One region of the Paracoccus sp. SM22M-07 genome, then DNA from elsewhere that is predicted to be linked to it. Evidence: riboswitches for the same ligand, from Rfam matches in the RefSeq annotation. Region 1 holds a riboswitch; the other holds the start of a gene.
The links. A riboswitch is a leader RNA that binds a small molecule or an ion and turns the genes downstream of it on or off. The one in region 1 is predicted to bind thiamine pyrophosphate.
Positions count from the first base shown of each region.

Region 2: another riboswitch for thiamine pyrophosphate. It lies ahead of thiB (thiamine ABC transporter substrate binding subunit); the one in region 1 lies ahead of thiD (bifunctional hydroxymethylpyrimidine kinase/phosphomethylpyrimidine kinase).

Region 1 is NZ_JPKW01000007.1:46,555-51,227, reverse strand. Features, by position in the region: gene IE00_RS11725 (thiazole synthase) at 1-124, opposite strand, end outside; gene thiS (sulfur carrier protein ThiS) at 128-325, opposite strand; gene IE00_RS11715 (FAD-dependent oxidoreductase) at 315-1,286, opposite strand; gene thiD (bifunctional hydroxymethylpyrimidine kinase/phosphomethylpyrimidine kinase) at 1,279-2,082, opposite strand; TPP riboswitch at 2,148-2,250, opposite strand; gene chrA (chromate efflux transporter) at 2,291-3,583, opposite strand; gene IE00_RS11700 (DEAD/DEAH box helicase) at 3,812-4,673, shown strand, end outside.
Region 2 is NZ_JPKW01000008.1:28,988-33,660, forward strand. Features, by position in the region: gene IE00_RS12355 (ATP-binding cassette domain-containing protein) at 1-281, opposite strand, end outside; gene IE00_RS12360 (ABC transporter permease subunit) at 274-1,812, opposite strand; gene thiB (thiamine ABC transporter substrate binding subunit) at 1,788-2,768, opposite strand; TPP riboswitch at 2,800-2,900, opposite strand; gene mutS (DNA mismatch repair protein MutS) at 2,970-4,673, shown strand, end outside.

The sequences.
Region 1 (4,673 bases):
GCGACACCGTCGCCACGCTGGCCCCCGATGCCGCAAAGGCCTGTTGCATCACCTGGGGCGAGGGGTATTGCGCCGTCCCCAGCATCAGCGGGCTGTCCAGCGTCACGCCATAGAAATCACGCATCGCTCATCCTCCCTGCATTGGGGCCAGAACCTCCAGCCGATCGCCGTCCTGCAGGGGCTGCGCGGCGCGGGCGGCGGCGGGCAGGAAATCGCCGTTCAGGGCGGTGGCGACGCGGGCATCGGCCCAGCCCAGTTCGGCCAGCGCATCGGCGACGGTGGCGGCGGCGATGTCGTGGGGGGTGCCGTTCAGCTCAATCTTCATGGATCAGCTCTCCTCGGGTGCCATGGGTCAGGTAATCGGCGGCCTGTCGCGCCAGGGCGGGCGCCATCAGATAGCCGTGGCGGAACAGGCCGTTCAGGTGCAGCACGCGCCTGCGCACCGTCACCCGCGGGATGTTGTCGGGAAAGGCGGGCCGCAGGTCGGTGCCGGTTTCCAGCACCGTGCTTTCGGCAAAGCGCGCGTCCAGCGCATAGGCCGCCGACAGCAGTTCCAGCAGGGCGCGGGCGGTGATGGGGCGGCGTGCCTCGGTCTCGATCTGGGTCGCGCCCAGCATGACGATGCCGTCGCCGCGCGGCACGACGTAAAGCGGGTGGCGCGGATGCAGCAGCCGGACGGGGCGCGACAGGGTGATGTCGGGGGCGTGAAGAACGACCATCTCGCCCCGGACGCCGCGCAGGTCGGGCAGGGTGGCGGCCATGCCGCGCGCGTCGATCACCGGGCCCGTGACATCCTGCGGCTGCGCATCTCCGGTTTCGATGGCGATGCCCCGGTCGTGCAGGGCCGTCACCAGATCGGCAAGCGCCTGCCGGGGGTCCAGATGCGCCTCGGACGGGACATGCAGGGCGTGACGGTGGTCGGCCAGGTCGGGCTCCAGCGCCGCCAGCGCAGCTCCGTCCAGCATCCGGTGCCCCGGCGCGCGGCGGGCAAAGCGCGACAGCTCGGCCCGGTCGCGGTCCAGCGCCAGGACCAGCGTGCCGCGGCGCGTGACCGTGGTGACCTGCGCCCAGTCATCGGCGGCCTGCCCACCCAGGCGGGCGATCAGCGGATCGGCGGTGACGCCTTCGCAGATGGGGGCCAGCATGCCGCCCGCCCACCAGGAACAGCCATGCGGGCCCGGCGCGCCGTTCCGGTCGATGATGCGGGGGTGCCAGCCCCGTTGCGCCAGGTGCCACGCCGCGAACAGCCCGGCCACGCCCGCGCCGATGATGGTGATGTCACGCATGGGGCCAGACCGCGTGAAAGTGATGCACCGGCCCATGGCCCTGTCCGACCGTCAGGCTGTCCGCCGCCGCGATGGCCCCCTGCAGATAGCGGTGCGCCGCGGTAACGGCCTCCTGCAAAGGCCGCCCCTTGGCCAGTTCCGCCGCGACGGCCGCCGACAGGGTGCAGCCGGTGCCATGCGTGTTGCGGGTGGCATGGCGGGGGGCCGACAACCAGCGCGGGCCATCGGGCGTCATCAGCAAGTCGTGGCATTGCGGCCCATGCCCATGCCCGCCCTTCAACAGCACGGCCCGCGCGCCCATTTGCATCAGCGCCAGCGCCTGATCGCGCATCTGGTCGCGGGACCGGGCCGGGGGCGCGCCCGTCAGCCGGGCAGCCTCGGGCAGGTTCGGGGTCAGCAGGGTGGCCCGGGGCAGCAGCAGGGCACGCAACCCGTCGATGGCGTCATCGGCCAGCAGCGTGTCGCCCGATTTCGCCACCATCACAGGGTCCAGAACGACGGGCAGGCCGCGTCCCGCCAGCCCCTCGGCCACGGCGCGGATGGCAGGGCCGTCGCCCAGCATCCCCAGCTTGACCGCGCGAATGTCCAGATCGTCGAAGACGGTCGCGATCTGCGCCGCGATCATGGCGGGGCCTGCGGGCTGGACGCGGGCCACGGTGCGGGTGTTCTGGGCGGTCAGGGCGGTGATGACGCTGGCCCCATAGACGCCAAGCGCGGAAAATGTCTTGAGGTCGGCCTGGATGCCGGCGCCTCCGCCGGAATCGGAACCGGCGATGGTCAGGGCGATGGCGGTCACGTTGCGCTCCTTGTGCGGTCGGGGACAGGACGGCGCAAGGGGGAACAAAGGGCGGGACTGGCCCCGCGATCATCTGCACCGTTCCCTCCGCCGGTATGACCCGGATCAGGTTCGATGGGTTGGCTGACGCCTCTCAGCCCCTGTGACGGGACACCCCAACGGTTTGCAGGAAAAGGCTAGCGCGATGCGGAAAGGCCCGCAAGGGGGGTCATGTCAGCCCCGCCATCTGCAGCGCGATCCCGGCCAGGGCCGCCCCGCCCAGCAGGGTTGCCATGCCCGGCCGCAGCCACAGGGCGGCAACCAGCGTCGCCGCGCACAGCAGCGCCGCCACCGGGTCCAGCGATGTCATGACCGGCAGCCGCAGATGGATCGGCCCCACGTCCCATGCGACGGTCTGCTGCCAGATCAGGTGGATGGCGAACCAGACGGCCAGGTTCAGGATGACGCCCACCACGGCGGCGGTGACGGCGCGCAGGGCGGCCGACAGGCGGGCGCTGCGGCGCAACCCCTCCATGAAGGGGGCGCCGATGAAGATGAAGGCGAAGCAGGGCGCGAAGGTGACCCAGGTCGCCAGCAGCCCGCCCAGCATGGCGGCCAGCAGCGGATGGGCATGGTCCGCGCCATAGGCCGCCATGAAGCCCACGAATTGCAGCACCATGATCAGCGGTCCGGGCGTGGTTTCGGCCATGCCCAGACCGTCCAGCATCTGCGTGGGCTGCAGCCAGCCGTAATGGCCCACGGCCTCCTGCCCGACCCAGGCCAGAACGGCATAGGCGCCCCCGAAGGACAGCACGGCCAGCCGCGAAAAGAAGGTGGCGATATCGGCAAAGACGCTGCCCGGCGCCAGCAGGACCAGCGCCAGGACCGGGACCAGCCACAGCACCAGCGCCCAGATGGCCGCGCGGCGGGCGGCGCGCGCGTCCTGAACGGGCAGGGCAGTGCCGGTGCCGTCCGGGGTCGGGGCTCCCCCCATCAGCGCGCCCGCCAGGGCGGCCAGCGCGATCACCAGCGGAAAAGGTGCGTCCAGCGCGAAGAGCGCCACGAAGGCCGCCCCCGCAATGATGCGCAGCGCCGGCCCCTTCAGCGCCCGCCCCGCAAGCCGGATCACCGCCTGCACCACGATCGCCAGGACCGCTGCCTTCAGCCCGAAGAAGATCCCCGCCACGATGCCCACGTCGCCAAGCGTGACATAGACCACGCTGAGCGCCATGATCGCCACCACGCCCGGCAGGATGAACAGCACCCCCGCGATCAGCGCGCCGCGCACGCCATGCATCAGCCAGCCGATATAGGTGGCCAGCTGCTGCGCCTCGGGGCCGGGCAGCAGCATGCAGAAATTCAGCGCGTGCAGGAAACGGTCCTCGTCGATCCAGCGGCGTTCCTCGACCAGGATGCGGTGCATGACGGCGATCTGGCCGGCGGGCCCGCCAAAGCTGAGCGCGGCGATCCGCGCCCATGTCCTGATGGCATCCTTGATCGGGGGATGGGCTGTGCGGGTCATCTGGAAACCTGTGATCGGGGTCGCGCGCATCAGGGCCGCGCAGCGGGCCCAAGTCAAGGAAAAGGCGGCCAAGAAATCAGTTCAGATCTTCGGTGGACTTTACGGCGCGCGTGGACTAGGAACCCATCTTTGGCTCCGCATGTCCGGGGCGGCGGGTGCAGGGTGGGCCGGTCGCAGCGACGGGGTGCCGCTCATCGGGTGAACGACACCCCCCATTTGGCGAATCAAATGACCGAATTGAACTTCCCCGCACCGCTTCAGGCGGCGCTGGCTTCCAAGGGCTATGAAAGCCTGACCTCCGTGCAATCCGCCGTTCTGGCAGACGAAGCCCAAGGGCGCGACCTGCTGGTTTCGGCACAGACCGGATCGGGCAAGACCGTGGCCTTCGGCCTGGCCATCGGCGCGGACCTGCTGCTGGACGGAGAGCGGCTGGACGGTGATCGTCCGCTGGCCCTGGCCATCGCGCCGACCCGCGAACTGGCCTTGCAGGTGGCGCGCGAACTGGAATGGCTCTATGCCGGGACGGGCGCGCGGATCGCGACCTGCGTCGGCGGCATGGATTACCGCACCGAACGCCGCAACCTGCAGCAGGGCGCCCAGATCGTCGTCGGCACGCCGGGCCGTCTGCGCGACCATATCGACCGGGGCAGCCTGGACCTGGCATCGCTGCGCGCCGCCGTCCTAGACGAGGCCGACGAGATGCTGGACCTGGGTTTCCGCGACGACCTGGAATACATCTTGGCCGCCGCGCCCGCCGAACGCCGCACGCTGATGTTCTCGGCCACGGTGCCGCCCGCCATCGAAAAGCTGGCCCGCGATTTCCAGCGTGACGCCCTGCGCATCGCCGCCATGGGCGAGGCCCGCCAGCACGGCGACATCGCCTATCGCGCCTACAGCGTCACGCCGCGCGACCGCGAACCGGCCATCTTCAACCTGCTGCGGATGCACGAGGCGCAGACCTCGATCGTGTTCTGCAAGACGCGCGCCAACGTGAACCACCTGCTGGCGCGCATGTCGAACCGCGGTTTCAAATGCGTCGCCCTGTCGGGCGAACTGAGCCAGCAGGAACGCACCCATGCCCTGCAGGCGC
Region 2 (4,673 bases), on a different contig from region 1:
ATTCCTATATTTTGTTTTACAGTAAGATGCGGGAACAAGTTGTGGTGTTGAAACAGGGTCGAGATCGGCCTGACCCCCGGCTGCACCTGCGTGATGTCCTGCCCCTGCCACAAGATCCGCCCGCTGTCGGGCGCCAAAAACCCGCCGATCAACGACAGCAGCGTGGACTTGCCCGACCCCGACGCGCCGATCACCGCAAAGCGCCCGCCCTGTTCCAGCGACAGATCGGCGCTCAGGCTGAAGTCATCCTGACGGATCGCGATATCCCGCAGTTCAAGCATCCAGTCGCCCCCCCTTGTCGAAAATCCAGAACAGCCCGAAGCTGAGCGCCATCAACAGCACCGCCGCACCCGCCGCATCCGCCATGCGATAGCTGTTCATCAGCTGATAGAGTTTCAGCGGCAAGGTCGGCTGGTCGCTGGCGAACAGCGTGATCACCCCCAGGTCGCCCATGGCAAGGGCCGCCGCAAGCCCTCCGGCAAAACCAAGGGGACGTGCCAGCCGCGGCAGGGTCAGGTATCGCAACCGCGCCCACCCCCGCATGTCCAGCGATGCCGCCAGCTGGTCGTAATCGTCTTGCAGGCTGCGCGCCGCCGGGATCAGCGCCCGCAGCCCGAAGGGCAGGGCCATGGCCGCGTTGATCGCCACCGTCACTGGCAGGGCCATCTGCTGCGGGCTGGCCACGTCGCGCAGCAGGATGAACAGCCCCGTCCCCAGGACCAGAGGCGAGGCGATCAGCGGCAGCATGCCCGCGGCCTCGGTCCAGCGGCCGGCACCACGGGCGATGGTCAGCGCCAACGTCAGGCATAGCATCATCGCCAGCAGCGCCGAGATCACGGCCATCACCACGGACCGCCCCGCCGCCCACCAGATATCGGCCTCCAGCATCGGCAGACGCGGCACGCCCACCGCCATCACCGCCACCAGCGGCCACAGCAGGAACCCCGCCGCCAGCGCGATGACCGCCGCATCCGCCGCGACGCGCCAGCCGCGCGGACCGGTCGGGCCCTGGCGTTCATCCATGCCCGCCCCGAATGCCGCCGGAATGGCGATCCAGCGCGCGACCATCAGGGCGGCGATGCACAGCGCGATCTGCACCAGCCCAAGCGTGGCCGCCCGCCCCAGGTCGAAATCAAAGCGGAAGGCCTGATAGATCGCCAGTTCGACCGTGGTGGCGCGCGGGCCGCCGCCCAGGGCCAGCGCGACGGTGAAGGATGTCAGGCAGACCAGAAAGACCGCCAGCCAGACGCCCGGCAGGGCCGCGCGCAGCATCGGGCGTTCCAAGTGGCGGGCGATGTCGGCGGGGGCAAAGCCCAGGCTGCTGGCCAGGCGGAAGCGTTCGTACGGGATCGCCTGCCAGCCCTGCAGGATCAGCCGGACCGAAAGGGGCAGGTTGAAGAAGACATGCGCCAAGATCACCCCCTGCCAGCCATAGATGCCGATTTCCGGCAGGCCCAGGGCGCGCAGGCCTTCGTTCAGCGCGCCATTGCGCCCGAAGACCGAGATCAGCCCCATGATCGCCACGATCACCGGCAGGATGAAGGGCGCGCCCAGCAGCGTGACCAGCAGGCCGCGCCCCCGGAACCGCCGCCGCGCCAGCGCCCGCGCGACGGGCACGGCCAGCGCCGCGGACAGCGTCGCCGACAGCGCCGCCTGCCAGATGGTAAAGCGCACCGCGCGCCAGTCCCATTCGCCCAATCCCGACAACCCGCCCGCCTGCCATGCGACGGCGGCCAGCGTGCCAAGGATCAGGGCGCCCAGTCCGGCGGCGACGATGCGTCCCGCGATCACCCCGCGAAGGCGCGCAGCCATTCGTCCAGCGCAGGTTGGCGCAGGGCTTCGGCCTCGTCCTCGGAATAGAACAGCGTCTTGTCGGGGCGGGGCAGGTCGCGCATGACCGGCGGCCAGTCGTCCTGCGCCAGCTTGGCGGGCAGGGACCAGTTGGCCAGCGGGATGGTCTTTTGGAATTCCGGGGTCAGGATCCAATCCATGAACTGCTGCGCCAGTTCGGGCTGATCGGTCGAGGCCACCTGGGCTGCCAGTTCGGCCATGAAGTAATGGCCTTCGGGAAAGATGGCGGCCTTCTTGGTCAGGTCATCCTCGGCTGCGATGTGATAGGCGGGCGAGGTGGTGTAGGAGAGGACCATGTCGGCCTCTCCGTCCGTGAACATGCCATAGGATTCCGACCAGCCGCGCGTGACGGTCAGCACCTTGGGGGCCAGCTTGGCCCAGGCATCCGGCGCATCGTCGCCATAGACCTGCTTGACCCACAAGAGCAGCGCCAGACCGGAAATGGACGAACGCGGGTCCTGGATCACGATCTTCAGGTCGTCGGGCGCGTCCAGCAATTCCTGAAAGCTGGCGGGCGGGTTTTCCAGACGGGTGTCGTCATAGACGAAGGCGGTTTCGCCCCAGTTATAGGGCAGGAAGGTGTCATCGGTCCATTCCACCGGCAGCGACAGGTCGGACGTGTCCTGCCCATGCGGCGCGAACAGGCCGGATGCGCGGGCGCGGGCGGTGACATCGGTGTTCAGGCCAAAGACGATGTCGGCCTCGGTGCCCTTCCCCTCCATCAGCAGGCGGGGCAGGATGTCGCCGGTGACGAAATCCAGGGTGCAATCGCAGAAGGCCTCGAATTCGGCCTTGATCGTCGGGCCGGGGCCCCATTCGCTGGCGATGTAATCGCTGGCATAGACGGTCAGGACGCGATCCTGCGCCAGCGCGGGGGTCGCCGCCAGCAGGGCGGTGGCGAAAAACAGGGGTTTCACGGTGGCCTCCTTTCAAACGGGTTTCGAAAGAAAGGACAGCCGTCACCTTCCCTCCGCCGGGTATCAACCGGATCAGGTTCAACGGGTCCGCAACTGCGTCTCAGCCCATGCAGGGCACCCCGAGGTAGGCCTGAATGTAATGGTTTCACCGCAGCGCGCAAGCGGCTAGATACGGGGGCCAGAAGGCAGTGAAGGACCGTCATGACCGACCAGCCCACCCCGATGATGGCGCAGTATCTTGCGATCCGCGAGGCGAACCCCGGTGCGCTGCTGTTCTATCGCATGGGCGATTTCTATGAGATGTTCTTCGATGACGCGGTGCAGGCCGCAGCCGCGCTGGACATCGCGCTGACGAAACGCGGCACCCATGCGGGCGAACCGATCCCGATGTGCGGCGTGCCGGTCCATGCCGCCGAAAGCTATTTGCTGACGCTGATCCGCAAGGGGTTCCGCGTGGCCATTGCCGAACAGATGGAGGACCCCGCCGAGGCCAAGAAGCGTGGCAGCAAATCGGTCGTCGCCCGCGATGTCGTCCGCCTTGTGACCCCCGGCACCCTGACCGAGGAATCGCTGCTGGAGGCGCGCCGCCACAATTACCTGGCAGCCTATGCCCAAGTTCGTGACGAAGGGGCGCTGGCCTGGGTCGATATTTCGACCGGGGCGTTTCAGGTGATGGAATGCCCGCCCGCGCGGCTGGCCCCCGAACTGGCCCGCCTGACCCCGCGCGAGGTCCTGGCCGCGGGGTATGAATTCGAGGAACTTGTGCAGGACGCAGGCGCCGCCCTGACCGACCTGCATCCCGGCGCCTTCGACAGCGGCGCGGGGGCCAGGCGGCTTTGCGCGCTTTACGGTGTCGAAACGCTGGACGGGTTCGGCACGTTCACCCGGGCCGAACAGGGTGCGATGGGCGCCATCGTCGATTACCTGGACATGACGCAGAAGGGCAAGCTGCCGCTGCTGCGCCACCCTGTCCGCGAACAGGCGGGCGGCGCGATGCAGATCGACGCCGCCACCCGTCGCAACCTGGAACTGACCCAGGCCCTGTCCGGCGGGCGCGAGGGATCGCTGCTGGCGGCCATCGACCGCACCGTGACGGCCCCCGGCGCGCGCCTGCTGGAACGGCGCGTCAGCGCCCCAAGCCGCGATCTGTCGCTGATCCATGCCCGGCAGCAGGCCGTGGCCATGCTGGTCGATGATCCGCGCCTGCTGGCCGATCTGCGCAGCGCGCTGGCCCGCGTGCCCGACATGGACCGCGCCCTGTCGCGGCTGGCGCTGGAACGCGGCGGGCCGCGCGATCTGGCGGCGATCCGGGCGGGGCTGACCCAAGGGGCCGCCATCGCTGACCGCCTGCCGGATGACGCAGCCCAGGTGCTGCGCGACGCGGTGAGTGACCTGACGGGCCACGACGCCCTGATCGATCTGCTGGATGATGCACTGGTGGCCGAGCCGCCGCTGCTGGTCCGCGACGGCGGTTTCGTGGCCGAGACCTATGACGAGGATCTGGATCAGACCCGCCGGTTGCGCGACGAAGGGCGCGGCGTCATTGCCGGGATGCAGGCGGACTATGCCGCACTTGCCGGTGTCGGCAGTCTGAAGATCAAGCATAACAATGTCCTGGGCTATTTCATCGAAACGACGACCACTCATGCGGAACGCATGATGGCCGCGCCGCTGAACCAGACCTTCATCCACCGCCAGACGACCGCCAACCAGATCCGCTTCACCACGGTCGAGCTGTCCGAGCTGGAGACCCGCATCCTGAACGCCCGCGACCGCGCGCTGGAGATCGAGCGTGGCATCTTCGACCGCCTGCGCGCCGCCGTGCTGGACCATGCCGGACCCATCGGGCAGGCGGCGCGGGCGCTGGCCGAGATCGACCTGGCGGGCGCCTTTGCCGATATCGCA